Regions from separate parts of the Streptomyces sp. LN549 genome, predicted to be linked through region 4. Evidence: riboswitches for the same ligand, from Rfam matches in the RefSeq annotation. Region 4 holds a riboswitch; each other region holds the start of a gene.
The links. Region 4 has a riboswitch for cobalamin ahead of SH922_RS08695 (cobalamin biosynthesis protein). Riboswitches for the same ligand answer to the same signal wherever they lie in the genome.
Positions count from the first base shown of each region.

Region 1: it holds a riboswitch for cobalamin, as region 4 does, so the genes downstream of both, SH922_RS37735 (CbtB-domain containing protein) here and SH922_RS08695 (cobalamin biosynthesis protein) in region 4, are expected to answer to the same signal.
Region 2: it holds a riboswitch for cobalamin, as region 4 does, so the genes downstream of both, SH922_RS26815 (ribonucleoside-diphosphate reductase subunit alpha) here and SH922_RS08695 (cobalamin biosynthesis protein) in region 4, are expected to answer to the same signal.
Region 3: it holds a riboswitch for cobalamin, as region 4 does, so the genes downstream of both, SH922_RS02495 (ABC transporter substrate-binding protein) here and SH922_RS08695 (cobalamin biosynthesis protein) in region 4, are expected to answer to the same signal.

Region 1 is NZ_JAZHRI010000002.1:8,532,564-8,539,464, reverse strand. Features, by position in the region: partial or broken gene SH922_RS37770 (SAV_6107 family HEPN domain-containing protein) at 1-285, opposite strand, end outside; gene SH922_RS37765 (hypothetical protein) at 1,683-1,859, shown strand; gene SH922_RS37760 (hypothetical protein) at 2,095-2,343, shown strand; gene SH922_RS37755 (pirin family protein) at 2,519-3,484, opposite strand; gene SH922_RS37750 (tetratricopeptide repeat protein) at 3,627-3,983, shown strand; gene SH922_RS37745 (GNAT family N-acetyltransferase) at 4,056-4,565, shown strand; gene SH922_RS37740 (CbtA family protein) at 4,704-5,477, opposite strand; gene SH922_RS37735 (CbtB-domain containing protein) at 5,507-5,722, opposite strand; adenosylcobalamin (AdoCbl) riboswitch at 5,767-5,862, opposite strand; gene SH922_RS37730 (histidine phosphatase family protein) at 5,983-6,567, shown strand; partial or broken gene SH922_RS37725 (family 16 glycosylhydrolase) at 6,762-6,901, shown strand, end outside.
Region 2 is NZ_JAZHRI010000002.1:5,881,178-5,888,078, reverse strand. Features, by position in the region: gene SH922_RS26840 (extracellular solute-binding protein) at 1-703, opposite strand, end outside; gene SH922_RS26835 (GntR family transcriptional regulator) at 1,009-1,773, shown strand; gene SH922_RS26830 (DUF3311 domain-containing protein) at 2,028-2,282, shown strand; gene mctP (monocarboxylate uptake permease MctP) at 2,279-3,913, shown strand; gene SH922_RS26820 (GNAT family N-acetyltransferase) at 4,032-4,544, shown strand; cobalamin riboswitch at 4,607-4,744, shown strand; gene SH922_RS26815 (ribonucleoside-diphosphate reductase subunit alpha) at 4,883-6,901, shown strand, end outside.
Region 3 is NZ_JAZHRI010000002.1:521,828-528,728, reverse strand. Features, by position in the region: gene SH922_RS02505 (acyl-CoA dehydrogenase) at 1-1,445, shown strand, start outside; gene SH922_RS02500 (hypothetical protein) at 1,442-1,618, shown strand; cobalamin riboswitch at 1,732-1,919, shown strand; gene SH922_RS02495 (ABC transporter substrate-binding protein) at 1,982-3,022, shown strand; gene SH922_RS02490 (FecCD family ABC transporter permease) at 3,064-4,107, shown strand; gene SH922_RS02485 (ABC transporter ATP-binding protein) at 4,104-4,925, shown strand; gene SH922_RS02480 (PRC and DUF2382 domain-containing protein) at 5,037-6,092, opposite strand; gene SH922_RS02475 (hypothetical protein) at 6,623-6,754, shown strand; gene SH922_RS02470 (adenosylcobinamide amidohydrolase) at 6,833-6,901, shown strand, end outside.
Region 4 is NZ_JAZHRI010000002.1:1,971,179-1,978,079, forward strand. Features, by position in the region: gene SH922_RS08670 (hypothetical protein) at 1-883, opposite strand, end outside; gene SH922_RS08675 (alpha/beta hydrolase) at 1,070-2,197, opposite strand; gene SH922_RS08680 (class II aldolase/adducin family protein) at 2,412-3,074, opposite strand; gene SH922_RS08685 (anion permease) at 3,310-4,593, shown strand; gene SH922_RS08690 (hypothetical protein) at 4,619-4,852, shown strand; cobalamin riboswitch at 5,013-5,144, shown strand; gene SH922_RS08695 (cobalamin biosynthesis protein) at 5,288-6,316, shown strand; gene SH922_RS08700 (cobyric acid synthase) at 6,313-6,901, shown strand, end outside.

The DNA.
Region 1 (6,901 bases), 6.6 Mb from region 4:
GGCGCGGGTGCGGGCACCTATCGCGAATAGAGCGCTCCACTCCGTCAGCTCCGGAGCAACTTCAGGGAGCACCTCCCAAGCGCTACGGACTCGCCTCTGACGCCGCTCGCCCGTGTCCCCCGACGGCCGCCCTCGCACAGCAAGCACAGCGGCAGCGGTGCGTAGTGCTGCCAGGTGAGCCGTGGCGAAACGTTCATTCGCAGACTCCATCGCAGATGCCTCTTGCAGGCCTTCCTCTGCCTGACCCAACAGATCCCGCGCAGGGAGAGGAACACCCCTCTGCCGCCTGCGGGCGTTCGAGGCAATCTCCATCAACTCTCGAAGGCGCGCTACCAGCGCCACGGGAACGCTGGTGGCCGCCAAAGCGTCACCCAGCTGATGTGTGATCGCTCCCATCATTCGTTCCGCATCGGCGATCTCGTCGAACGCGCGGTATACGAGCGCCACGGCCTTAACCGTCCGGTCATCCGAACCAGCCGCGAGGTGGAGGCGAATTTCCGCTAGGCACTGTGCGACTGCTGCAGAGGTACCAGGGACCTCATTGCCGACCTGCCCATAGGAGAAGCGGATGACGGCGCCTCCCTGACCATCCGAAACGGCACCATCTTGGACCGCACCACTTCCCGCCGCCATCGCACCCCCGAAACCAATAAGAATGTTGCACGCGCCTTCCTCGCTTCTGGATGCGTGAGGCCGTGCGATCCGCCCGAGGATACCGCGCGGGAACGATTCAGGGCACGCGAGTGCCGAACACGCTGGCACCTAACACCAAGTACTGAGTTGTCCACACGTCCGCTCCCGACCGACCGTTCAGCGGCCTGTGCTTCATCGTCCCGATATGTGCTTTCACGGCGCCCTTCTGCAGGGTCTGCACGACACAGAAGCTGAACGGAGCCGTACCACACGAACGCCCCCAGCAGCACACCACACAAGGCAGTTGCCAACACGGACCGCGAGGAGCCGGGACACGTCGCTGCCCAGGGCCTGCACGAAGAGACAACCTCCGAGAATCCTGAACTGGGTCGCCTGCGCCAGTTCGCCGCCCAACTCAGGGACAAACTCGTGAAGGCCAGCACCAGAATTGCGGCCATGATGGGGCGTTCAGACGGCCGAGCAAGCCCTCGCTGCGGTGGGGCCCCCGCAATCCAATGGCACCCGGGATATCAGCCCACTTCGCAGGAGCCGGCACCGCTCTAACGCCTCACGGCCGGAACCTGCTCACGCTCGCCGGTTCCATGACGGCGTACAGGCCCTGACCTGTACGAGCGAACGCCGGCACGGAGTTCACTGGGCAGAACGGGTCCTCCTCTGCCGTTGCAGGCCCGGTCTGGTCGGCGCTCGGCAGCGGTGGCCCCTGTACCTCATCGCCAGGTGGCATGTCCCGCGTATGGCCTTTCTAGCTGCCATGTCCTGATCAGTAGGTAGTTTCAGGAGCAGCGCAGGATCAACTCCCCACGAGCCGACACATCGAGGGGCAGCTGTTCGAGCCGTGAACAACGACCCGGCCACCTGCTACCTCACCGCTCACTGCGGCTGCCTCAGGGCGTGCTCGCATTACCCATGGGATAGCAGTACCTGATCTTTACTGTCGGCGTAGACCTCAGTTCTGACCACACAAGTCGGTGGTCGAACTGAGTGGACGTCACCCATGTTCGACCCTGGATCACGAGGGACTCGAACGGGTGGACTCCATCATTCTCTGGCTGCTGGCCGCCTCCGGCGTGCTGAGCATCTTCCTATTCGTCGCCCGGGGACTGCTCGACCAGCTGCCAGAAATCATCATCGCCTGGCGCAAGGTCCAGCGGATGTACCAGAACGCTGACCGGAACGTCGACGATACGACGGACCCTGACGTATGAGGTGGCCTGGAAGGAATGAAACTGCGCCATCTTGAAGGAGCTGTTCGCGGTACTGGTGTGACGCCAGGTCGGGGTGTTCGTGCTGGTCGCGGGCTGCAGTCTGGGTGTAGGCCATTGTGCAGGGGTGGGATTGCGGATTCCTGTCCGTCGCCGCAGGTGCCGCTCCGTACTCCGGCCCATGATGGAGCCCCAGTGCTGCAGCGGATCGCCGCGCGGCATACGAAGCTGGACGGGCTTGAAGATCAGCTGGCCCGGCCGCACCCACGGCATCACCGCCGCCCGCCGCGACCGCCTGCGGGCCCACCTGCGCGCTGCTGGCCTCGGCGTCCTGGCGGACCTGTACTTCCTCCGCCTGGACGACGATCCGGACCGCAACGCCGCCAATCGTCGACCAGACCTCTCACCCGCGAGGCGCCCCGAATCTCCGATCGCCTCAACCAGCAGCCGAACCGGCCTGACGCCCAGTCAGAAAAGTCAGCATTAAGTCAGCATCCGTCCTGGCACACAAGGTCAGACGCGGGCACAGATGGGAACGCCGGTCCAGCGGAAGGCCTCCCCCTGAGGCACTCTCAGCCGCTTTCAGACCTCCCCCGCCCAGAGCACGTCGCAGGCACGATCGGGCACGCCTCGAAACCCGTGGATCCGCAAAAACCCGCAGCTCAGCGCACACGTCCACGCGGCTTCAGGGGCACAGCGGGCAGTGCGGGAGCCGGGAGCGGTGCACCGTCATAGCCACGTACGGTGCCGAACCGATCGCCGTTCATCCAGTCCTCACGGGCCTGCGTGATATCGTCCTGGGTTCTGGCCACGAAGTTCCACCACATGACGATCTCCTCCTCGAAGGGCTCACCGCCCAGGAGCATGAGACCCGCCTCGGACTCCGCGCGCAGGGGAAGCTCTGTGCGGCCGCAGCCGAGGTAGAGCATCGAGCCGGGCAGGACGGGGACGCCGTCGACCTCCGCCTCGCCGGACATCGACAGCACGGCGTACTCGAAGTCGGGATCCAGCGGGAGGCGCGCTTCGGCTCCGCGGCTCAGGGCGAGGTCGGCGCCGACGATCGGGGTGTACGCGGTGCCGGGCGAGGTGGCGCCGTCGAGGGCACCGAGGATCACAGTGGCCGCGAGGCCGGGGGCGGTGACGGTCGGCAGGTCCGTGTGGTGCTGGAAGTGGGGCTCGACGGCGCGGTGGGCATCGGGGAGGGCGACCCAGAGCTGCGCGCCGTGCAGCAGTGCGGCGTGCGGCCTGGGGCTCTCCTCGGAGTGGCTGATGGCGCGGCCGGAGGTCATCAGGCCGAGTTCGCGCGGGCGGATCGTCTCCAGGCTGCCCAGGCTGTCGCGGTGAAGGACCTCGCCCTCATGCAGCCAGCTGACCGTCTGCAGGCCCATATGGGGGTGGGGCGGCACCTGCATCCCGGGTTCGTCGGCGATGTCGTCGGGGCCGTAGTGGTCGACGAAGGCCCAGGCCCCGACCATGCGGCGGCCCAGGTTGGGCAGCAGTCTGCGGACCTCGGTGGACTCGCCGAGCCGGACGTGGCGCGGAGTGAGGAGTTCACGTACGGGTTCGGCGACGACGAAGCCCCGCCCTCCGCAGACGGAGAGTGTGGCCTGGCGATCGAGATTGCTCATGACGCTCAACCTATTCCCGTGCGACTCCGGGCGGGCGGCACCCACGCCGAATATTTAGTGGAACATTAAACCACCCGTGAGTGTTGTGGCGTGTGGATACGTACGGGAACGGCCCGGCGGCGCCCTCGACCGAGGAGGTCACATGAGCGACACCTACTACGAGTTCGGTACCGCAGCCGAGCGCTGGGACCGTGCGCAGTTCTTCTTCGGGTCGAAGGAGTACACCATCGCGGCCCGGATTCTGGGCGGGCTCGTCGAGGAGGCGCCGGAGCTGGTCGCGCCCCGGTTGCTGCTGGCGCGGTCCTACTACCACTCGGCGCGGCTCGTCCGGGCCGAGACGGAGCTGCGCGAGGTGCTGGAGCGCGACCCCGTCGAGCAGTACGCACGGCTGATGCTCGGCCGCACGCTGGAGCGTCAGGGCCGGCAGGCCGAGGCGGACACGCAGCTGCGGATGGCCGCCGCACTGTCCGGGGACTTCACCCCGGCCGGTAGCGCCTGACCGCCGCACGTACCGGGCCGCACCCGGAAATCCGGGTGCGGCCCTGCCGTACCGCGTGATACCTCACAGGGCATGACCGACCTCGTCACACCACGCCTGCTCCTCCGTCCGATGACTGTCGCCGATGCCGAGCAGGTGGCGGCGGGACGGCCGGCGGACGGTGTGCGCTGGGCTCCGGGCTATCCCTGGCCCGGGGAGGTGGCGGCGGCCACACGCTTCCTCGAAACCTGCGCGGCCACCGGCGATCCCAGCCCGTTCGCGAACTACGGGATACGACGCCGCGAGGACGGGCTGGTGATCGGCGGAGTCGGGTTTCACGGGGCACCCGACGACAAGGGACACGTGACGATCGGGTACGGACTCGTGCCGTCGGCGCGCGGCATGGGGTACGCGTCGGAGGCGCTTCGCGCGCTGCTGCGGTTCTCCCGCGAGCGAGGCGTCGCGTGCGTGCACGGGGACACCGACCTCGACAACATCGCCTCCCAGTGCGTCATGACAGCAGTGGGCATGCGTCTCGTGAAGGAGGACGCACTGCTGAAGCACTACCGGATCGACTGGGACGCGCCCGCCGGGTCGGAGTGAAGGCGGCTTCCCTACGCACAGAGCCCGCCGGGATATCCCCGGCGGGCTCTGTGCGTGCAGTCGGCACCCTGCGCAAGTCCTGCCGCACACCGGCACGCCGTGCGTGCCGGCGTGCGGGGCCTGTGGTTGCTCCCGGACTCAGCCGGCGACGGTTGCCGGCCGGCTCCCCGTAGCGTCCGTGGCCCTGACCGCCCCCGGTTTCGGAGCCAGCAGTCGTTCGGTGAGGTACCCGAAGACCAGCCCGAAGGTGGTCCAGAGCGTGACCTGCACCGCGAGCGTGGCGAGCCTGAACTCCCAGAGCAGAGCTGCCGGGAAGTCCTTTCCGACCTCGTTGAACGAGGGCAGGAAGGCGTAGGCGAGCCCGATCACCAGCACATAGCCGGCGGCCGCGGTGATGGTGGCGTTCCAGTTGCCCAGGCGGGGAGCCAGCCGCTTGCCGAGGATGACGGCGGCGACGGCCAGCAGGACGCTGAGCGCGACCATCAGGAAGAACAGGGTGGTGCGTCTGCCGATGGTGTCGGGGTTGCCGACCGCCGGCGGATTCGCCGGGTACTTCAGGAATGGCACGACGTACACGGTCAGCAGGGCCGCTCCCGCGATCAGCGCCGCCGTCGCCCTGGGGCCGAAGCGGCCCATCCGGCCGAGGGCGTAGCAGAAGACGAGTGCGGCGATGCCGCCGACAGCGACGCCGAAGACGAGTACACCGGTGGCGAGGCCGACGGTGGACTGCATGGTGCGACTGACGAGTTCCTCGCCACCGCCGTGGTCATGGCTGTGCGTCTCTTCGAGGGCGATGGCCGCGTCGACGCGGGACTCGCCGAGGAAGTAGGCGACCAGAAGTGCGAGCGCACCCGCGACGAGGCCGGCCAGCATGCCGCGGACCAGCAGAGCTCTGACAGATATGGAGTTCATGAGGGGTTCCCCTGGGTCAACCGGTTGGATCAGTGGCAGGGGAAACCGAGGAGGTGGCGCCCGTCGTGGACCCACTCGTGCACGCCTTCGCCCGAGATGAGCGCGGTGGCGCCCTGCTCGGCGCCGACGAAGTACAGCAGGATCAGCATGAGGATGCCGAAGAAGGCCGCCCAAGGGGCAATGGCCTTCAGCGAGATGGGGGTGATGGCGGGTGCGACGGCGGCGGGGGCAGCAGTCTGTGCCATGGCAGAACCTCCTGGGGGAACACGCGTCCCGATCGTGGTGCCTGAGACGAAGATGCTGGGTCTGACTTCCCGTGCAGATACGGGTTCACAGTGGCGCGACCGTGCCGGATTCTCACCGGACTTCCGTCACACCTTCGTCTTGTCGCGACCATACCGCCTGGGAGCGGGCGCCGCCATGGTGCCCGTGGACAGGCCGGCAGGCCCCGGATGCCATGGTGTGCTTGGCCAAGTGGCCACAGTTCAGGGAGTTGAGAGCGGGTATGACGGTACGGGTGATGTTGATCTCACCGGCGATGAACGCCGCACTGCGCGAGGCCCGGTTCGCGGGTGATGCGCCGCTCGACGACTCCGGGCTCCGGCAGGCCCGGGCCGCAGCGCAGGGCGTCCCCGCCGCCGACCTGATTCTGCACGGACCGTCCGGACGCTGCACCCTGACGGCCGGCGCACTGGGGCTCCGGTCAGCAGCCGATCATGCCCTCGGCGACTGGGAGTTGGGCCGATGGACCGGGGCGCGGCTGGACGAGGTGAGTGCGAGTGAGCCGGAGGGGGTGGCGGCGTGGCTGGCGGACCCCTCCGCCGCTCCGCACGGGGGAGAGTCGCTTCTGGACCTGTGCGTCCGAGCGGGCGCCTGGCTCGACTCGCTGCACGGCAGCGATGACGGGCGGGTACTGGCGGTGGTCGAGCCCGCTGTCGTGCGAGCCGCCCTCGTCCATGCACTGGCCCTGCCCCCGCAGGCGTTCTGGCGGTTCGACGTGGCCCCGTTGACGCTGACCGAGTTCAGCGGCAGGTCGGGGCGGTGGAACCTGCGCTGCGGCCGGCCGCTCGCGGCGGTACCGGTGGGCTGACCCACGCACCGGAGCGGGCGAGGACGCGTACGTACAAGAACTGTGGTTGTGCAGGAGCCTTGACACCCTCTTGGTTCACTTCTTAAATCACGTAGTGAACTAAGGCCTCACCTCCCCCATGTGACCACCATGCCCCCACTTGTCATATGCATGGCGATCGCATGCCCCTCCGTCCCGCACGGGAAGGAAAACCCATGAGTTCCCCCCACCTGACCAGGCGTCTCCTGGTCTCCGCACTCTCGGTGCTCGCTCTGGTATCGGCCACGTCCGGTCTCGCTGCCGGGGCCCCCGCGCCGTCGTCGACCGCCCGAGGCGCCGGCGCCGCACGGGCGGC
Region 2 (6,901 bases), 3.9 Mb from region 4:
TGGCCGCGGTGACCTTGGGGTCGGAGAGGTTGGAGACGTACTTGTCCCCTTCCTTCTTCACGAGGTCCGCGCCCTGGCCGATGGTCAGACCGTCGAAGAAGTACCAGTTCTGGCCGGGCAGGTAGATCGGCTCGGCCTTGCCCTTCTTCTTGATGGCGTCCAGGTCCTTGAAGAACTCGTCCCGTGTCTTCGGGGTGTCCGTGATGCCGGCGTCGGCCCAGACCTTCTTGTTGTAGATGACGACGCGGTTGGCGAAGTACCACGGGGCGGCGTACTGCTTGCCGTCGAAGACCGAGGACTCGTTGAGTGCCTCGACCCAGTCGCCGCCGATCTCCGCCTTGAGGTCACTCAGGTCGGAGAGGCCACCGGTGGCCGCGTATGCCGGGGTCTGGGTGTTGCCGACCTCGATGACGTCCGGCGGGGTCGACTCGGAGAGAGCCGTCGTGATCTTCTGCTGAATGCCGTCCCACTTCTGGGTCTGGAACTTCAAGGTCGCGCCGGTCTTCTTCTTGAAGGCGGCGGTCAGGTCCTTGGTCCAGCCGGGAGGCGTCGAGCCGTCCATGGCCCAGACGGTCAGCGTCTGGCCCTTGTAGCTGTCGGGGCCGGTCTTCTTGCCGCTGTCAGCCTTGTCGTCCGAGCCACAGGCAGTGGCACCGGCCAACAGAGCCACGACGCCAATAGCCGCGATGAGTCCGCGCTTCACGACACCCTCCTCAGGGATGCAAGAGAATTCCCCCCACCACCCGAGAACGCCGTCCGTCGCACAATTACATGCGACGGGTACTGCCCGTGGGGCTGGGACCTGGTCTTTAATGGTTTAGACCAGTACCGGGAGCTTGGCCTAGACCTTTAGGGGTGTCAAGGGTGTATAAGAAGTGCACTCGCGTCCGTTACAGGACCGACACCTGAGGGAGGGCGACGAGCCGTGACCGGACCGTGCCACCATGTGAGCCGCGACAGACGGAGGAGCCGGTGACGGCAGCAACGCAGCAGTCGGGAAGGCGGGCCATGGGTGCCGACGGGGGCAGTACGGAGAACGAGACGGGCACGGGCACGCGCACCGCGCGCGTCCCGAAGTACTACCGGCTGAAGCGGCACCTCCTCGACATGACGGACACGATGCCGCCGGGCACCCCTGTGCCCCCGGAGCGGACCCTCGCCGCCGAATTCGACACCTCGCGCACCACCGTGCGCCAGGCCCTCCAGGAACTGGTCGTCGAGGGCCGGCTGGAGCGCATCCAGGGGAAGGGCACCTTCGTCGCCAAGCCGAAGGTCTCGCAGGCCCTGCAGCTGACCTCGTACACCGAGGACATGCGCGCCCAGGGACTGGAGCCGACGTCCCAGCTACTGGACATCGGCTATGTCACGGCCGACGACATGCTCGCCGGACTCCTCGACATCAGCACGGGCGGACGCGTACTGCGGATCGAACGGCTGCGTCTGGCGAGCGGTGAGCCCATGGCGATCGAGACCACCCACCTCTCGGCCAAACGCTTTCCCGCGCTGCGGCGTTCGCTGGTGAAGTACACGTCGCTCTACACGGCCCTGGCCGAGGTGTACGACGTACGGCTGGCCGAGGCGGAGGAGACCATCGAGACCTCCCTCGCCACCCCGCGCGAGGCCGGCCTGCTCGGCACGGACGTGGGCCTGCCGATGCTCATGCTGTCCCGGCACTCACTGGACGGCCGGGGCGAGCCGGTCGAATGGGTGCGCTCGGTCTACCGGGGCGACCGCTACAAGTTCGTGGCCCGCCTGAAGCGGCCGCTGGACTGATCCGTCCGCGTCACCGTTCACCCGCACAGCCCCCGTGGAACCGTTCCCACGGGGGCTGTTCGCCGCCCTGGGACCCCACCCCCCAATTGGCCTGGACCAACACCCCGACGTTTGAGGTCATTTCGACCAACTGTCCGATACCGAAGGACCGTTGCCGGACCGCAATGCGGACAGGGGGTGACGGTGGGCGGAACCCTCGCCTAGATTTCCTGCGCATTACACCAGGTGATCAGCGAGGGGACGGAGTCGCCGCCATGCCGGAAGAACCAGAAGGAAAACCACCCACCGTCACACCCATGCGGGTGGTCATCGCCCTCTGTCTCATCGCGCCGTTCGTGGCGATGCTCTGGGTGAATTCGTACGCCAAGGTCGACCCGGCCTTCATCGGGATCCCGTTCTTCTACTGGTACCAGATGCTCTGGGTGCTGATCTCCACGGCGCTGACGATGATCGCGTACAAGCTGTGGCAGCGTGACCAGCGCGCCCGCAAGGGGGGTGCGTCAGCATGAAGGACGGCGTGAACGGCGTCGCGCTCGGCGTCTTCATCTTCTTCTTCCTGGCCGTCACGGTCGTCGGCTTCATGGCCGCCCGGTGGCGCAAGGCCGAGAACGAGGCCAGCCTCGACGAATGGGGGCTGGGCGGACGGTCGTTCGGCACCTGGGTCACCTGGTTCCTGCTCGGCGGCGACCTCTACACCGCGTACACCTTCGTCGCCGTTCCCGCGGCGATCTACGCGGCGGGCGCGGCCGGCTTCTTCGCGGTGCCCTACACCATCCTGGTGTATCCGCTGATCTTCACCTTCCTGCCGCGTCTGTGGTCGGTGTCGCACAAGCACGGCTACGTCACCACCTCGGACTTCGTCCGCGGACGCTTCGGCTCCAAGGGGCTCTCGCTGGCGGTCGCCGTCACCGGCATCCTCGCCACGATGCCGTACATCGCGCTCCAACTCGTCGGCATCCAGGCAGTGCTGGACGTGATGGGCGTCGGCGGCGGCGAGAACACCCACTGGTTCATCAAGGACCTGCCGCTGCTGATCGCGTTCGCGGTACTCGCCGCGTACACCTACTCCTCCGGCCTGCGTGCCCCGGCGCTGATCGCGTTCGTCAAGGACGGCCTGATCTACCTGGTCATCGCCGTGGCGATCATCTACATCCCGATCAAGCTCGGCGGCTTCGACGACATCTTCGCCAAGGCGGGCGAGGCCTTCTCGGCGAAGAACGAGGCGGCCGGCAAACCGGTGGCCGGGCTCGCACCCGGTGAGGCGGGCCAGTGGGGGTACGCCACCCTGGCCCTGGGTTCGGCGCTGGCGCTCTTCATGTACCCGCACTCGATCACGGCCACGCTCTCCAGCCGCAGCCGTGAGGTGATCCGCCGCAACACGACGATCCTGCCGCTGTACTCGCTGATGCTGGGCCTGCTCGCGCTGCTCGGCTTCATGGCGATCGCCGCCGGCGTCAAGGTGGACAACGGCCAGCTGGCGATCCCGCAGCTGTTCGAGAACATGTTCCCCGACTGGTTCGCGGGGGTCGCGTTCGCCGCCATCGGTATCGGCGCCCTGGTGCCCGCCGCGATCATGTCGATCGCCGCGGCCAACCTGTTCACCCGCAACATCTACAAGGACTTCCTGAAGCCCGACGCGACACCCGCGCAGGAGACCAAGGTCTCCAAGCTGGTCTCGCTGCTGGTGAAGGTCGGTGCGCTCGCCTTCGTCCTCACCATGGACAAGACGGTCGCGATCAACTTCCAGCTGCTCGGCGGTATCTGGATCCTCCAGACGATGCCGGCCCTGGTCGGCGGGCTGTTCACCCGGTGGTTCCACCGCTGGGCGCTGCTCGCGGGCTGGGCGGTCGGCATGGCGTACGGAACGCTCGCCGCGTACGGCGTCGCCAGCCCGACCCAGAAGCACTTCGGCGGGTCGTCCAAGGAGATCCCGGGCCTCGGCGAGATCGGCTACATCGGTCTGACGGCCTTCGTGCTGAACGTCGTGGTGGTCGTCGTCCTCACCTTCGTCCTGAACGCGGTGAAGGCGCCGGCCGGGGTCGACGAGACCTCTCCGGGCGACTACACCGCGGACGCGGGCGACCCGGGCGTGAAGACGGAGCTCCCGCCGGCCACCGCCGGTGCGCCGGGCGGCCACTGACCGCCACCTGCGTGAACGGGCCGCCGTGCGCCTCCGGGGAGGGGTGCGGCGGCCCGTTCGCGCGTCCTGCGGAAAACCCTTTGCGGCCACGGCCCGTGGGTACGGCAGACTTCCGCCCATGGACATAGCGATCCGGCCGGTCGAGCCCGCCGAGCACGCGCTCCTCGGCGAGATCACCGCCGAGGCCTATCTCGGCGACGGGCTCCTGGACTTCGGCGCCGACGATCCGTACCTGGTGCAGCTGCGCGACGTACCCCGCCGGGCCGCCGAGGCCGAGGTACTGGTGGCCGCCGACGCGCGGGGCCGCGTCCTGGGCGGGGTCACCTACGCCCCGCCGGGCAACCCGTGGGCCGACATCGCGACGGCCGACGAGGCCGAGTTCCGGATGCTGGCGGTCTCCCGCGAGGCCCGCGGCGCCGGGGCGGGCGAGGCGCTCGTACGGGCCTGTATCGACCGCGCACGGGGCACCACGGGGGTCACGGGGCTCGTCCTGTCGACGCAGCCGGCCATGCACGGCGCCCATAGGATCTACGGGCGCCTCGGCTTCGTACGGACCCCCGAGAGGGACTGGAGCCCCATCGCCGAGCTCAAGCTGCTGACGTACCGTCTGGAGCTCGGGCCCCTGCCGTAAGGGCGCACTTGGAGGGTCCGAGATCTCGCACGACACAACATGTGGGGGCTGCCGCATCCGGCAGCCCCCACATGTATGCTCGTGCTCGCTGTCGCCGCAGGGAAATCCGGTGTGAATCCGGAACTGTCCCGCAACGGTGTGTTCGGTGTGCTTTTGTGCACTCCCGAGTCCGAGGTCCTGCCGACAGCGCATCCGGCTCGACCGATCCGGATGCCCAGACGTCCGGGCCTCGTGGATGGGCCGGTGGACGCCGCACGGAGCGCTGCCCTGCCGGGTCCCGCTCCGCCCGGCTGCCCCCGCTCCCCGAAGGCCCGGAGCCGAGCGAGGGAGAGCACCGCGTGACCATCGCGCCAGCCGATCCGGTTTCAGCGGCCGAGTCCGAAGCAGCCGAGGCCGAGACGGTCCGGTCCGGCGGACCCGCGAAGGACAGACCGGGGACCGCACTGCTGCGGACCCTGACCGACCTCACCGCCGATCTGCCCGACACCGACCCCGGACGCGTCGCCGCCGCCGCGCTGCGCGGCCGTAACGCCCGGTCGGACGAGGCCGAGCTGCGCTCGCTGGCCACCGAGGCCGCCGCGGGCCTGATCTCCGAGGACCCCGCCTACTCCCGGCTCGCCGCCCGTCTCCTCACCCGCACCATCGCGGACGAGGCGGCCGGGCAGGGCGCGACGTCATTCTCCGCCTCGGTCGCCGTCGGGCACCGCGAGGGCCTGATCGCCGACCGCACCGCCGAGTTCGTGACGCTCCACGCGGCCGCCCTGGACGCGCTGGTCGGGCAGTCGCTCGCCGACGGCGCCGACGACCGTTTCGGCTACTTCGGCCTGCGCACCCTGCACAGCCGCTACCTGCTGCGCCACCCGCTCAGCCGTCAGGTCATCGAGACGCCGCAGCACTTCATGCTGCGCGTCGCCTCCGGGCTCGCCGAGGACACCTCCGAGCGCGCCCTGGACGAGGTCGCCGCGCTGTACGGGCTGATGAGCCGGCTGGACTACCTGCCCTCCTCCCCCACGCTCTTCAACTCCGGCACCCGCCACCCGCAGATGTCCTCCTGCTACCTGCTGGACTCGCCGCTGGACGAGCTGGACTCGATCTACGACCGCTACCACCAGGTGGCGCGCCTCTCCAAGCACGCGGGCGGCATCGGCCTCTCGTACTCCCGCATCCGCGCCCGCGGTTCACTGATCCGCGGCACCAACGGGCACTCCAACGGCATCGTCCCGTTCCTGAAGACGCTCGACGCCTCCGTCGCCGCGGTCAACCAGGGCGGCCGGCGCAAGGGCGCCGCCGCCGTCTATCTGGAGACGTGGCACGCGGACATCGAGGAGTTCCTGGAGCTGCGCGACAACACGGGCGAGGACCAGCGGCGTACGCACAACCTCAACCTGGCGCACTGGATCCCCGACGAGTTCATGCGCCGGGTGGACGCGGACAGCGCCTGGTCGCTGTTCTCCCCGGCCGACGTGCCCGAGCTGGTCGACCTGTGGGGCGACGAGTTCGACGCCGCCTACCGCGCGGCCGAGGCCAGGGGCCTGGCCCGCAAGACCATGCCGGCCCGTGAGCTCTACGGCCGCATGATGCGGACCCTCGCCCAGACCGGTCAGGGCTGGATGACGTTCAAGGACGCCTCCAACCGGACCGCGAACCAGGCCGCCGAGCCCGGCCGCGTCGTGCACTCCTCGAACCTGTGCACCGAGATCCTCGAAGTCACGGACGACGGCGAGACGGCCGTCTGCAACCTGGGTTCGGTCAACCTCGGCGCGTTCGTCGCCGACGGCGGCATCGACTGGGAGCGGCTCGACGCCACCGTCCGTACCGCCGTGACGTTCCTCGACCGGGTCGTCGACATCAACTTCTACCCGACCGAGCAGGCCGGCCGGTCCAACGCCCGCTGGCGGCCGGTGGGTCTGGGCGCGATGGGTCTCCAGGACGTCTTCTTCCAGCTGCGGCTGCCGTTCGACTCCGCCGAGGCCCGCGCCCTGTCGACGAGGATCTCCGAGCGCATCATGCTCGCGGCCTACGAGGCGTCCTGCGACCTCGCGGAGCGCTCGGGCCCGCTGCCCGCATGGTCCGAGACGCGCGCCGCCCGCGGTGTGCTGCACCCCGACCACTACGACACCGAGCTGAACTGGCCGGAGCGCTGGGACGCCCTGCGCGCCCGGGTCGCGAAGACCGGCATGCGCAACTCCCTGCTCCTGGCCATCGCGCCGACGGCGACGATCGCCTCGATCGCGGGCGTGTACGAGTGCATCGAGCCGCAGGTCTCCAACCTCTTCAAGCGCGAGACGCTCAGCGGCGAGTTCCTCCAGGTCAACGCGTATCTGGTGGACGAGCTGAAGAAGCTCGGCGTGTGGGAC
Region 3 (6,901 bases), 1.4 Mb from region 4:
CCGCCGCCGTCGAGACCACCGCCACCTACGACCCCGCCCGGGACGGGTTCGTGCTCCACACCCCGCACGCCGGCGCACAGAAGTTCATGCCCAATACCAGTCCGGCCGGCGGCCCCAAGTCGGGGCTCGTCGCCGCCCGGCTGATCGTCGGGGGCGCCGACCACGGGGTCTTCCTGCTGCTGGTGCCGCTCACCGATGCGTCCCGGGCCCTGCCCGGGGTGCGGGTGCGCCGGCTTCCCGCACGGATGGGCAGCCCCGTCGACCACTGCCTGACCTCCTTCGACCAGGTCTTCGTGGGGCGAGGCGCTCTGCTCGGCGGCGTGCAGGGGCGGGTCGGCGAGGAAGGGGTGTTCCGCAGCGAGACCGAGGGGCGCAGGCACCGCTTTCGCGCGTCGATCGGACGGGTCACCGCGGGCCGGATCTGTATGAGCGCCAGCGCGGTGGGGTCCGCACGCGCCACGCTGGCCGTCGCCGTCCGCTACGGCGGCCACCGTTTCGTCTCGGGGAGCCGCCCGTCACCGCCTGTCCCGGTGATCGCGCACCGCAGTCACCACGGGCCGCTCGCCGAGGCCATGGCCACCGTCTTCGCGATGAGCCTGCTGCACCGGCGGGTCCTCGACCGCTGGGAGGAGGCGGCGGCAGGACCGCCCGCGGACCGGGAGGCGGCCGAGCGGCTGGTCGACGTGGCCAAGGGGTGGATCACCTGGCAGGCCCGGTCCGTCATCGTCGAATGCCGGGAACGGTGCGGTGCCCAGGGGCTGCTGGAGAACAACGGGATGACCGAACTCGTCACCGGCGTCGAGGGCGCCATCACCGCCGAGGGTGACAACCTGGCCATCCACTCCAGGGCGGCCGCGGGACTGCTCTTGGAGGCCGCCCGGGACCCGGACGAAGGTCCGGCGGCCGCTCCGCCCGGCGGCGACCTCACCGATCTGCGCTTCCTCGGCCGGCTCCTGGACCAGGTGGAGCGTATCTGGTTCGCCCGGGCGGCCGCACGGATGGCCCGGGTGGCGCACGGCGACCCGCTGGAGCGCTGGAACGAGGGGTCCGGGCCCGCGCTGCGGGGAGTGGAGGCCCATGCGTACCGGCAGGCAGCCCACGCGTACGAGTGCGCGCTCGAGGCCCTGCCCAGCGGCGAGGCCCGCGAGCGGCTGGGCGAACTGGCCCGGCTGTTCGCTCTGCGCTGGGTCGCGCGCAACAGCGGGGATCTGCTTGCGGCCGGCCACCTGACCGCTGGTCAGGTCGAGGGACTGACCGATGTCAGCGAGCAGTTCATCGCCGCCGTGAGCGGTCATCTGCCGGAACTGACCGAGTCCTTCGCGTTGCCCGGTGAACTGCTCGCCGACTGGCCCATCGCGGGAGCCCGCTACACGGACGCGTACGACGACGCGGGCGCCTCCTGGCACACCGCCGCGGCCCGGGAACCTGCCGGGGACGCACGATGACAGGCGCACCGCTGAAGGGAGCCGCAGCCCTGCCGCGCCGGGCGGCGGGCGCGCTCCGGTGCCTGGGCGTCCGCGTCGTCCTGCTGGCCTTCTGGGGGACCGCAGCCCTGCTCTCACGCTGGTGCGAGGGGGTGCGCACCCACGGTGGCGAATCGGTTCGCCGCAAGGCGTGACCGGAGCGGTGCGCCCGGACACTCCGGCGTCGGGGCGGTGCGCGGCCGCGCCGCCCCGTCCGCCCCACCGCCCGTGCCCGGGCGCACCGCCGCTGAGCTGCGCAGAGGCTCGTGGTAGCGTGCCGAGAGCCAGTCGAACTCCACGTAGGGGTCAGGGAATCCGGTGCGAATCCGGAACTGACGCGCAGCGGTGAGGGGGACGGGCGGGGCCACAGCCACTGGGAGACCCACGGTTTCCCGGGAAGGCGTCCCGTCCGCGTGAACCCGAGTCCGAAGACCTGCTGGCACCCGCGGTCCGGTACCGGGCTGCGGAACTCCGTACACCGGGCCCCGCGCATGGGCCCAGAGACGCCGAGGTACTTCGTGCCGCCCATAGCCGGCCCCACCCGTTCCGCCGCCCTGCTCACCGCCGCACTGATCCTGCTGACCGCCTGCGGCGGCGGCAGGGACAGCACCGCCGCCAAGGCCGGGGGAGCCGACGGCTATCCGGTGACCCTGCAGAACTGCGGACGGACCGTCACCGTGGACGCGGCCCCGCAGCGCGCCGTGCCGGTCGACCAGGGATCGACCGAGATCCTGCTCTCGCTCGGACTGGCCGACCGGCTCGCCGCCACGGCCACCTGGACCGACCCCGTGTTGAAGGGCTTGGAGAAGGCCAACGCCGGCATCCCGAGGATCTCCGACAACCGGCCCTCGTCGGAGAAGGTCCTGGATCAGGAGCCCGACTTCGTCAGCGCCTCCTTCGAGTCGACGCTCGCCAAGGGCGGTGTCGCCCCACGCGAGCAGTTCGAGGCGCTCGGCGTCCCCACCTACGTCTCGCCCGCCGACTGCACCGCCAAGGACAACAGCAAGGACGGTGACGGTGTCCGGACCGGCGCCCTGACCATGGACAGCGTCTACCGCGAAGTACAGGACCTGGCCAAGGTGTTCGGCGTTCCCGAGCGCGGCGAGAGACTCGTTGCCGAGCTGCGCGCCCGGGTGCGCAAGGCGACGGGAGGCATCGACGCCTCAGGCGCCTCCCTGATGTACTGGTTCGCCAACTCCGAGGCCCCGTACCTGGCCGGCTGCTGCGGAGCGCCCGGCATCATCACCCGGGAACTCGGCGCGAAGAACGCCTTCGACGACACCCACGAGGAATGGCCCCAGATCAACTGGGAGACCGTCGCCGACCGCAACCCGGACGTGCTGGTCATCGGCGACCTGACGCGCAAGTCGCAGACCGCCGAGAGCGCCGCGAAGAAGATCGCCTTCCTGGAGTCCAACCCCGCCACGAAGAACATGGACGCCGTCCGGCACAAGCGCTACGTGCTGCTCAGCGGCCAGGCCATGAACCCGACCATCCGGACCGTCGAGGGTGTGGAGCGCGTGGCAGCCGGCCTGCGTACCTTCGGGCTCGCGAGGTGACGGACACCGAACAGGCCGCGGCACCGCGCGAGGACGCGAGTGTGCACGCCAGGCCCGGCCGGCGGGGCGCCCGGCGTGTCCGGGGCGGACTCCTGTGGGCCGGCGGGCTCCTGCTGCTGGCCCTGTCCGTCGCCCTCGCCGTCACCATCGGCCCGGCCCGGATCTCCGTCGCCGACGTCTGGTCCACGGTCGCCTCCCACCTCGGTGCCGGTGAGTCGCGGCTCAGCCCGATCCGCGACGGCATCATCTGGAACCTGCGCATGCCGCGCACCCTGCTCGCCGCCGTCTGCGGCGCGGGGCTCGCGGTCTGCGGCACCGTCATGCAGTCGCTGCTGCGCAACCCGCTCGCCGACCCCTTCGTCCTCGGCGTCTCCTCCGGGGCGTCGACCGGCGCGGTCGTGGTAGTCGTTCTCGGCGTCGGCGGGGGAGCGGTCTCCCTGTCGGCCGGGGCGTTCATCGGGGCGCTCTGCTCCTTCGCCCTGGTCCTGCTGCTCAGCCACACCCTCGGCGGCAGCACCGACCGGGTCGTGCTGTCAGGGGTCGCGGCCATGCAGCTCTTCTCCGCGCTCACCTCCTTCGTCGTGATGACCGCCGCCGACGCCGAGCAGACCCGCGGGGTGCTGTTCTGGCTGCTGGGCTCACTCGGCGGCGTCGGCTGGAGCGATGTGTGGACCTGCTCCGCCGTGCTCGCCGTGACGCTGCTGATCTGCCTCGGCCACGCCCGTACGCTCGACGCCTTCGCCTTCGGCCAGGACGCGGCAGCCACCCTCGGCGTCCACGTCGGCCGTACCCGGATCGTCCTGTTGTGCGCGACCGCGCTGCTGACCGCCGCACTCGTGAGCTCGGCCGGTGCCATCGGGTTCGTCGGACTGGTGCTGCCGCACGCGGCCCGTGCGCTCACCGGTTCCGGGCACCGCAGGCTGCTGCCGGTCACCGCGCTCGCCGGGGCCGTCTTCCTGGTCTGGGTCGACACCCTCGCCCGGACCGTCCTCGACCCGCAGGAGGTTCCGGTGGGAGTCGTCACCGCCCTGATCGGGGTACCCGCCTTCGTGCTGGTCCTCCACCGCACCAGGCGGACCACATGACCCCGACCACCCCCGGCGGCCTGCGGGCCGACCGGGTCAGCAGGGAGGCGGGCGGCCGCCTCATCCTGGACGGTGTCTCGCTCGCCCCGCCGCCGGGCGCCACCATCGGGCTGATCGGCCCGAACGGTTCCGGAAAGTCCACCCTGCTGCGGATCCTGGCCGGAGTTCTGGCCCCGGACGCGGGCGTGGTCACCCTCGACGACGATCCGCTGGCCGCCATAGGGCGCCGCACCGTGGCCAGACGGGTCGCGGTGGTCGACCAGCACGCCGTCACGCAGGTCGAGCTGAGCGTCGTGGACGTCGTGCGCCTGGGCCGCATCCCGCACCGTCGCGCCTGGTCGGCGCCGGGGGCAGCGGACGAGGCGGCGGTGCGCGAGGCCCTGGAGCGGACCGGTCTCGCCGACCGCCGTGACCAGTCCTGGCACACACTCTCCGGCGGGGAGCGCCAGCGCGTCCAGATCGCCCGTGCGCTGGCCCAGCAGCCGCGTGAACTCCTGCTGGACGAACCGACCAACCATCTGGACATCCAGCACCAGCTGGAACTGCTGTCCCTGGTCACGTCCTTGCCGCTGACCGCCGTCGTCGCCCTGCACGACCTCAATCTGGCCGCGATGTTCTGTGACCGGATCGTGGTGATGAACGACGGACGGGTGGTCGCGGGCGGCAGCCCGGCGGAGGTGATCACCGAGGAGCTCATCGCCGACGTCTACCGCGTGTCCGCCGTCGTGACACCGGACGGCCCGCAGGGGCGGCCCTCGGTGCGCTTTCGTCCGGAGCGGTCCTCACTCCGCATCGGGCAAGACTCCCGAGCGGGCTGACTCCCTGCCGCGGCCCGGCTGCTCCGTGCCCCGGAACGCAAGGGGCGGACCCTCGTGCGGGGCCCGCCCCTCGCTGGTGCGGTACGGCCGTGCGGCGCGGTACGCGGGGGGTCAGCGGCGCCGCCCCTGACCGAATTCACCGCCCATGTCCTTGCCACCCATGTCCTTGCCGCTCTTGGTCGTACCGTCCGCGTAGTCGATCTGCTCCTTGCGCAGTTCGGCGGAGACTTCCTTCTGTTCGGTCACCTTCTTCGTTTCCATCCGTACCCGCTCGACCGGCACGGTCTCCTTGCGCATCGTGGCGCGTTCGGCGTGCAGGGTGACCTCCACGTCCTGCTCGTTGATGTCGGCCCGGCCGGCCGCCTTGTCCCCCGGCCGGAGCGGTTCCCGGACCACGCGCACCTCTTCGTGCGACACGGGCACGGTCCGGGTGACGTTCTCGGTGACGACGTACTTGTGCAGGCGGGCCTTGCCGCTCTCGTACTCCTCGGTGCCGACATGGAGCTGTTCCTCGGAGCGGATCAGCTCCTCCTTGCCGCCGAGGTCGGCGGCGGACCGCTCGGCGCCCGCACCGGCTCCGACCAGCGGACGGGACGTGCCCGAGGTCTCGGTGTCACGGTGCCTGCCGGTCCCGGTGCCCGCACCGGCCACGCCGGCCGACGTGGTCCGGTCGGTCGTGCGTCCCGTGCCCGCGGCGCCCATGGCCCCGGCCCCGGCTGTCGCTCCGGCTCCGGCTCCGGCTCCGGCTCCGGCCGCGCCCATGGTGCCCGTCCCGGTCGTGGTCGGTGCGTCGGCGCTCGTGGTGCCGCCGGCCCCGGCACGGTCGCCGAGATTGGCTTCGGTGTTCCGGCTCAGGCCGTAGTGCCGGTAGAGCTCTTCCTCCTCGGAGACGGACAGATGGGCGTCCGCGTCCACTCGGGGGGCTTCCTTGACCCGGTCCTTCGGATGCGAGATGTGCAGGTCGGAGCCCACGCGACGGGCTCCGGCGAGGGGCACGAAACTCTCCTTCATGCCGAACAGGCCGGTCTTCACCGTGATCCAGTCCGGCCGGCCGGTGTTGTCGTCGACATACACCCGCCCCACGTTGCCGATCTTCTCGCCCTCGGTGTCGTACACCGTCAGGCCGTCGAGCTCTCCGGAATCCGTGAAACCGTCAGCGGCTCCCATGACCGATTCCTCCTCGCCCGGGCGCGTCCTGTGGGTGGGTCCAGCAGGGGAGGCGCGTCCGGATTCCATCGCGCCTCACCCGGATGGACGCTGCAACCGCCCGGCCGTCGGAGGCCGGGTGCCGCACCTGCCCCACGTCGGTGCAGGCCCCGTGCGATGCCGTTGAGGGGCCGCCGGCCCGATTAGGCCAATCGAGTGAAGGGTGCCCGTGCCGGTGCTCCCCGGTCCGGCCTGCCGGAGAGGTGGGTGAAACGGCCGCGGTGCGGCATGACGAGGCGGTGGGACGGGCCGCCCGGCGCCCGCGACCTGGCGACCGGTTCGCGCACTGATGCAGCCCCTCTCCCCTCCGCGCGAGCTGCGCACGGACGCCGCCCGCGGATCCGGTCCGCCGGCGCCGTGCTGCGGATGCCCGTCGTGCGGCACGTCGGCGACTGCGCGGACATCCTGGCCGACCAGCGGCAGACGCAGGGCGATCCCGGTGCCGTTCCCTACTACATGTTCGTCGAGCGGGACACCGGTCCCCGGAGTTCATGTGCCGCGTCCTTCAGGCCGGGCGCCCGGTCATGCGCGGCGTCGACGCCGCCGTGTCCTTCGCCGAACGGCCCTTGTGCGCCGCGCTCCACGAGCCGGTCCGCGCCCAGGGTGGCCGCGCCACCGGCTGATCGCCATGGCCCGCGGCGAGGCCTGAACCCGCGCGGCGACGGGCAGGGCGCCCCCGGGGGAGCCCTGCCCCAGTGCCTATGATCGACAGGTCACACGCCGACCGTCGTCCTGCCGCACACCGGGGGTACCCCATCCGTTCCGTACGC
Region 4 (6,901 bases):
GGGCCACACCGAGGAGTTCGGCGACGGCACTGCCGACAGGGCGGGCGGCCAGCCAGGCGCGGTATTCGGCGCGGGCCGGTCCGGGGGTGAGGCGGGCGCAGCCGAGCAGCATGTCGGCGGCGGACTGCTCGATGTTCCCGGCCGGGCTCTGGGCGGCGACGCAGATCTGCTCCAGCTTGACCCAGACCGCCCAGTTGCCGAGCGGGGTGAGGGTGGCGGTCCCGGCGCCGAGGGTGAGCGCACCGACGGCGGCCAGCCCCTCCAGGGCCCAGTCCAGCAGGAGGGCGACCAGTGCGGCGGGGTGAGCGGTGGGCTCAGGCGCGGCGGGGGCGGGCAGCACCTGCGGCCCGTACGGCACCTCGCAGCGCTCCTCGTGCAGCTCCGCCACGCGCTGGCCGAGCAGGTCCAGGAGGGCGGGCACGGTGACCGGGCCCGCCGAGAGCTGAAGCAGGGACAGCACCTGGGGCACGGCCTCGACAGCCTCGGCGACTGCGGTGGACTCGATGTCCCGCGGCGCGGGGTGGACGAGCGACCAGGCGTCGAAGAGCGCCACCCAGCCGCGGAGCACGGCGGAGTCGTCGCGGTCCCAGGCGCGCAGCCGCCAGCCGGGCCGAGCAGTGTCGCCGTGCAGTTCCACGAGCCCGGCGAGCCTGGCCCGGTCCCAGCCGGAGCGCACCTGGGCCGGGGACAACTCCAGCGCCGCCGCGGCCCGTTCGAGGGCCTGGGCGGCCAGTGGAGGCGTGCCGGAGCTCGCGCCGTCGGCCGCCCAGCGGGCGATCCGTACGGCGTCGGCGAGAGCGGTCCTGGCCTGGCGGGCCAGTTCCGCCCGGGGCGGGGTGCCCTCGGGCGGGCGGGGCGCCGGCCTGGTGCGCCGGGTCGTCACGGCCTTGCGAGCTGTGGCGAGGGGTCTCGGGCGGACAAGTCGCAGCCTGGAGTCGCGCGGGGTACGGGACGTCACGGGGAGCAGTCTTGCCTCTGACGGCCCGAAAGCCCAAACGGAACCTGGAACACCGGTGTCGGGGGTGCGGCCGCACCGGCCGGCACCAACCGGCCGAAGCGGTACATCAGCTCACATCAGGGGCGTGAGGAAGCGTCGTAGCGTCTCTTCGTACCGGGCCGGGCCGGCATTCCACATCGCCGCATGCGGAGCCTGGGGTACGGCGTGCAGGGCGATCAGGTCGGGGCGGCGTGCGGCGAGCTCCCGGGACGACTGCCAGGGGGCCAGGGTGTCGTCGGGCCCGTGGAAGATCAGCGTCGGGACGTGCAGGGCCCCGGGCAGCGACGTGTCCAGGAGCCGGGCTCCGCGCAGTCCGGTCTTCCCCTGGGCGGCACGGACGGCGAGGGGCAGCAGGGCGGACGGGACGCCGCGGGCGACGGCCAGGGCGCGCAGGGTGGCCGCCCAGTCCAGCACCGGCGAGTCGAGGACGAGACCGCAGATCCGGTCCCTCAGCGCGGAGTTGACACAGGCGTGCAGGGCCATCGAGGCGCCGGTGGACCAGCCGTGCAGGACGACTTGCTCGGCGCCGTAGCGCACGGCGAAGCGGATGGCCGCGTCCAGGTCCCGCCACTCGGACTCGCCGAGGTGGGCGAGGCCGTCCGGGGAGCGGGGGGCTCCGGGGTCGCCGCGGTAGGCGAGGTCGAGCACCGGCAGCTGCTGCCCGTGCAGGAAGTCCGTCACGTTCAGCGGGTGTTCCCGGGTGGTGCCGATGCCGTGCACGGTGATGACCCAGGTGTCACGGGGGCCGGGCACGAACCAGGCGGGCAGGCCACCGAGTTCCCCGGGGATCTCCACCTCACGGAATTCGAGGCCGAGGGCCGTGGCGGGGTCACCGCTGTGGAGCTCCGGCGTGATGCGGACCTTGGCGCCGGGGCGCAGGGTGCCGCGGTTCACGCGTTCCAGCCGCCGTACGACGGTGTCGGGGGCCTGGTGGGCCTGGTCGATCACCGGCCCCACGACGGCGTGGACGTCGTCGCCCACCAGCCCGTAGGTGCCTGGCCGCAGCGACGCGAGGGAGCGGGTCAGGGTGACCTGCCCGGCCGCCGTCGCATGCACGGTCAGTCTGCGGTCCGCGGGGAGGGGACGTCCGGACGGCGCCTTGAGGGCGACGTCGCCGGCGTACCGGCCGGCCGCGACCGCTGCCGCGCCGACGCCGAGGATGGTGGTGACGGCTGCTGCCGTTGCTGTAGCCAGGCGCACGGCTTCAGCTTCACGGTCCGGGCCGCGTACGGCCAGCGGGCGGGGGCCGTACGGTGACCTGCCCCCCGCGCAGGGCGGTTCCTGCCCCCGCCCCGCACGGTGACCTGCCCCCGCCCTGCACGGTTCCTGCCCCCGCCCTGCGCGGTTCCTGCGCGGCCTCCGCCAGGGTTCGGCCGGCGGACGCCCGTCTCCCAGGCCGGCGGAGGCCCGTCCCTCAGCCCGGCTGCTGCCCGTACCCCTTCAGCGCTTCCTTGACGTCACTCAGCTGCTCCGGCGTGAGCAGGGCCGGGGTGCGGCCGGGTACGGAGCTTGCGGCGAGCCAGAGGCGGCACAGCCATTCGAGCTGGGCGGTCCGGTCGTACGCCTCGTCGAGGGTGGCGCCGTGAGTGACCGTGCCGTGGTTGCCCAGCAGGCAGCCGGTGCGGTCGCGCAGAGCGGCGAGCATGTTTCCGGCCAGTTCGTCGGTGCCGTACCGGGCATAGGCGGCGACCCTGACAGGGCCGCCCAGCATCGCGGCGGCGTAGTGGACCGACGGCACCTCGGTGACGAGCGTGGAGACGGCCGTGGCGTGCACCGCGTGGGTGTGCACGACGGCGGCCGCGTCGGTGTTCCGGTACACCGCGAGATGGAGCGGGAGTTCGCTGGTGGGGACCATGTCACCGAGGACCTGGTTGCCCTCCAGATCGACGCCGACCACATCCTCGGGACGGAGCCGGTCGTACGGCACTCCGCTCGGGGTGACCAGCACGGTCGCGCCGACCCGCGCGGAGACGTTGCCCGAGGTCCCCACGACCAGCCCCTCGGAGGCCGTCCTGCGGGCGGTGGCGACGACCGCACCCCAGGTCCGTTCAATCGAATCCCGCCACTCGCTGCTCATACGAAGATCCTTTCAACGGATGAGCGGCCCACTGCCACCCCTCCCCGAAGGCCCGCCCGAACTCCGGATTCCGGGCCCACACCGGCCTGTGCCGGAATCCCACCGTCACACGGCGGGTAAAAAGGGCAACGGCACTCCGGTTGGGGTCACCACAACGCCCTGCTCAGTTCATCTTCCGTTCACTCAGATTGCCTACGGTCCACGTGCCACTGACGTCGAACGATTGCCTGGGTAAATGGAACACATCACGCTGCTGCTCGCGATTGTGATCGTGACAGCTCTAGTGTTCGATTTCACGAACGGTTTCCACGACACCGCCAACGCGATGGCCACGACCATCTCGACCGGCGCACTCAAACCCAAGACAGCGGTGGCCATGTCCGCCGTTCTCAACCTCGTAGGCGCGTTCCTGTCGGTGGAGGTCGCCAAGACGATCTCCGGCGGGATCATCAACGAAGACGGACTCAGAACCGAGGTCATCTTCGCGGCGCTCGTCGGCGCCATCCTGTGGAATCTGCTGACCTGGCTGGTCGGCCTGCCGTCCAGCTCCTCCCACGCACTGTTCGGCGGCCTGATCGGCGCCGCGGTGATGTCCGCCGGCTGGTCGTCCGTCGACGGCGGCACCGTCGTCACCAAGGTGCTGCTTCCCGCGGTCGCCGCACCGGTCGTCGCCGGTCTGGCCGCGCTGCTGGCCACCAAGCTGACGTACCGCATCGGCGGGAAGGCCACGGGCGGCGCCCAGGAGAAGGCCACCGCGAAGGGTTACCGAGCCGGCCAGATCGCCTCGGCGGGGCTCGTATCACTCGCGCACGGCACCAACGACGCGCAGAAGACCATGGGCATCATCACGCTCGCCCTGGTCACCGGTGGCGTCCTCGCCCCCGGCTCCAACCCGCCGGTCTGGGTCATCGTGTGCGCCGGCCTCGCCATCGCGCTCGGCACCTACCTGGGCGGCTGGCGCATCATCCGCACCATGGGCAGCGGCCTGACCGAGCTGAAGCCGCCGCAGGGCTTCGCCGCCCAGACCAGTGCGGCCACCGTCATCCTGGCCTCCTCGCACCTCGGCTTCTCCCTCTCCACCACCCAGTCGTGCTCCGGTGCCGTCATGGGCGCGGGCCTCGGCCGCAAGGGCGGCGTGGTCCGCTGGTCCACCGCCACGCGGATGTTCGTCGCCTGGGGTCTGACCCTGCCCGCCGCCGGTCTGGTCGGTGCGGGCGCGGAGTTCCTCACCAAGCAGGGCACCTGGGGTGTCGTGGTCGTCGCCGCGCTGCTGATCGCGGGCTCCGGTGCGATCTGGATGCTGTCGCGCCGCAAGCCCGTCGGGCACGGCGATGTCGCGCCCGGCGGCCAGGACGAGGGCGCGGCGGCCGGTGACGACGAGCCCGCGGGCGTCGTCACCACCGCCATCGCGGCCGTCAGCCCGCCGCCCACCGCGGCTGCCCAGACCCACGGCCTCATGGCCACCATCCCGGCCCCGGCCGGACCGGTCACCGACCCGGCCCGACCCGCCACGGTCTAAGAGCCTCCGGTAAGGACAGATCCACATGAACATCGACTGGGCAGCCCTCGGCACCGTCTTCGGCGTCTCCCTCGTCGCCACCGTCGCGCTCGTGGGGCTCTTCACCCTCGGCATCGTCGGCCTCTCCAAGCAGCCGGAACCGGCCGCACAGGACGGATCGGCGGGCGGATCGCTCGTGCTGGCCCGCACCGGCGCGTACGTCTGCTTCGGGCTGTGCGCCGCGGCAGTGGCCTACGGCATCTACCTGATCGTCGCCTGAGCCCCACCACCCACTCCCCGCTCCTTCGCATCGGGCCGGACGCACCACGTGTGCGTCCGGCCCGATGTGCGTCTGAGCACACTGCACCGTCGCAGGTCAACGGCAAGTTGACGGGCGTTCGCAGAGCGTGGTGGACTGCCGGAGCCATTACGGCGACAGCAGAGGAAGCCGGTGCGAATCCGGCGCGGTCCCGCCACTGTCACCGGGGAGCAGTCCCCCACCACGGAAGTCACGGTCCACGCAAGCGGACTGGAAGGCCGGGGGAACTGCGGATCCGGAAGCCAGGAGACTCTCGTCGCCGTCACGTCGAACCAGGGCGCGGACCCTGAGTGAGGACATATCGCCATGCCCGGCTGCCGTGCGTCCAGTCCTGTGCTGCTCCTGCCAGCAACTGCCTGTCCCAGGGTCCTTCGAGGCGCAACGGCCGGCTGAACCGTGCGTGCCGATCGCATCTTCGCGTACGGCGCCACAGCCGGCCTGATCGGCGATCTGCTGCTCGGTGACCCCCGCAGGGGGCACCCGGTCGCCGCCTTCGGGCGGGCCGCGGCAGGCGTCGAACGCCATCTGTGGCACGACCACCGCGGCTGGGGCGCACTGCACACCCTGGTATGCGCCGGAGGCGCCGCCGGCGGTGCCGCGCTGGCCGCCCGTGCGCTGCGCCGCCACCCTGCCGCGTCCGTCGCCCTGACCGCGGCCGCCACCTGGTCCGCCGTCGGCGGTACGTCGCTGGGGCGCGAGGCCCGGCCCATCGGCGATGCCCTGGCCGCCGGGGACCTCGGCCTGGCCCGTGAGCGGCTGCCGCATCTGTGCGGCCGCGACCCGCAGTCCCTGGACGGCCCGCAGATCGCCCGCGCCGTCGTGGAGTCCGTCGCGGAGAACACCTCGGACGCCGTCGTCGGCGCCCTGGTGTGGGGCGCGCTGGGCGGGGTCCCCGGGCTCGTCGGGTTCCGGGCCGCCAACACGCTCGACGCGATGGTCGGCCACAAATCGTCCCGCTACCGGCGTTACGGCTGGGCCTCGGCCCGCCTCGACGACCTCGCGGGCTGGCCGGGCGCCCGGCTGACGGCCCTGCTCGCCGTGACCGCCGGGGGGCGGCCACGGGGAGCGGTCCGGGCCTGGCGGGCCGACGCGGCCAAGCACCCGAGCCCCAACGCGGGCCCGGTGGAGGCCTCGTTCGCGGGCGCGCTCGGCGTACGGCTCGGCGGGACGCTCGCCTACGGCGGCCGGGTCGAACACCGCCCCGTGCTCAACGGGGACACCGGCCGGGCGGTGGAGAGCGAGGACATCGAGCGTGCCGTACGGCTGTCGCGCCGGGTGAGTGCGCTGGCCCTCGGCGTGAGCGTGGCGGCCCGCCTGGGCGCGGGGCTCGCGGCACGACGGATCGCGGGGGCCCGTACCGCGGGGGCCCGTACCGCAGGAACTCGACTCTCAGGAACTCGACTCTCAGGACGGAGACCGACATGAGCGGCGGACTGCTGGTCGCCGGGACCACCTCGGACGCGGGCAAGAGCGTCGTCACCGCGGGCATCTGCCGCTGGCTGGTGCGCCGGGGCGTGAAGGTGGCGCCGTTCAAGGCGCAGAACATGTCGCTCAACTCCTTCGTCACCCGCGAGGGCGCCGAGATCGGCCGCGCCCAGGCCATGCAGGCCCAGGCCGCCCGGGTCGAGCCGACCGCCCTGATGAACCCGGTCCTGCTCAAGCCCGGCAGCGACCGCTCCAGCCAGGTCGTCCTGATGGGGCGCGCGGTCGGCGAGATGAGCGCCCGCGGCTACCACGGCGGCCGCCAGGAGCAACTTCTGTCCACCGTCGTGGACTGCCTGGAGCAGCTTCGGGGCACGTATGACGCAGTGATCTGCGAGGGGGCGGGCAGTCCGGCCGAGATCAATCTGCGGCGCACGGACATCGTGAACATGGGCATCGCACGGGCGGCACGCTTCCCGGTGGTGGTCGTCGGCGACATCGACCGCGGAGGGGTCTTCGCCTCGTTCTTCGGTACGACGGCGCTGCTCTCGGCCGAGGACCAAGCACTGATCGCCGGCTACCTGGTCA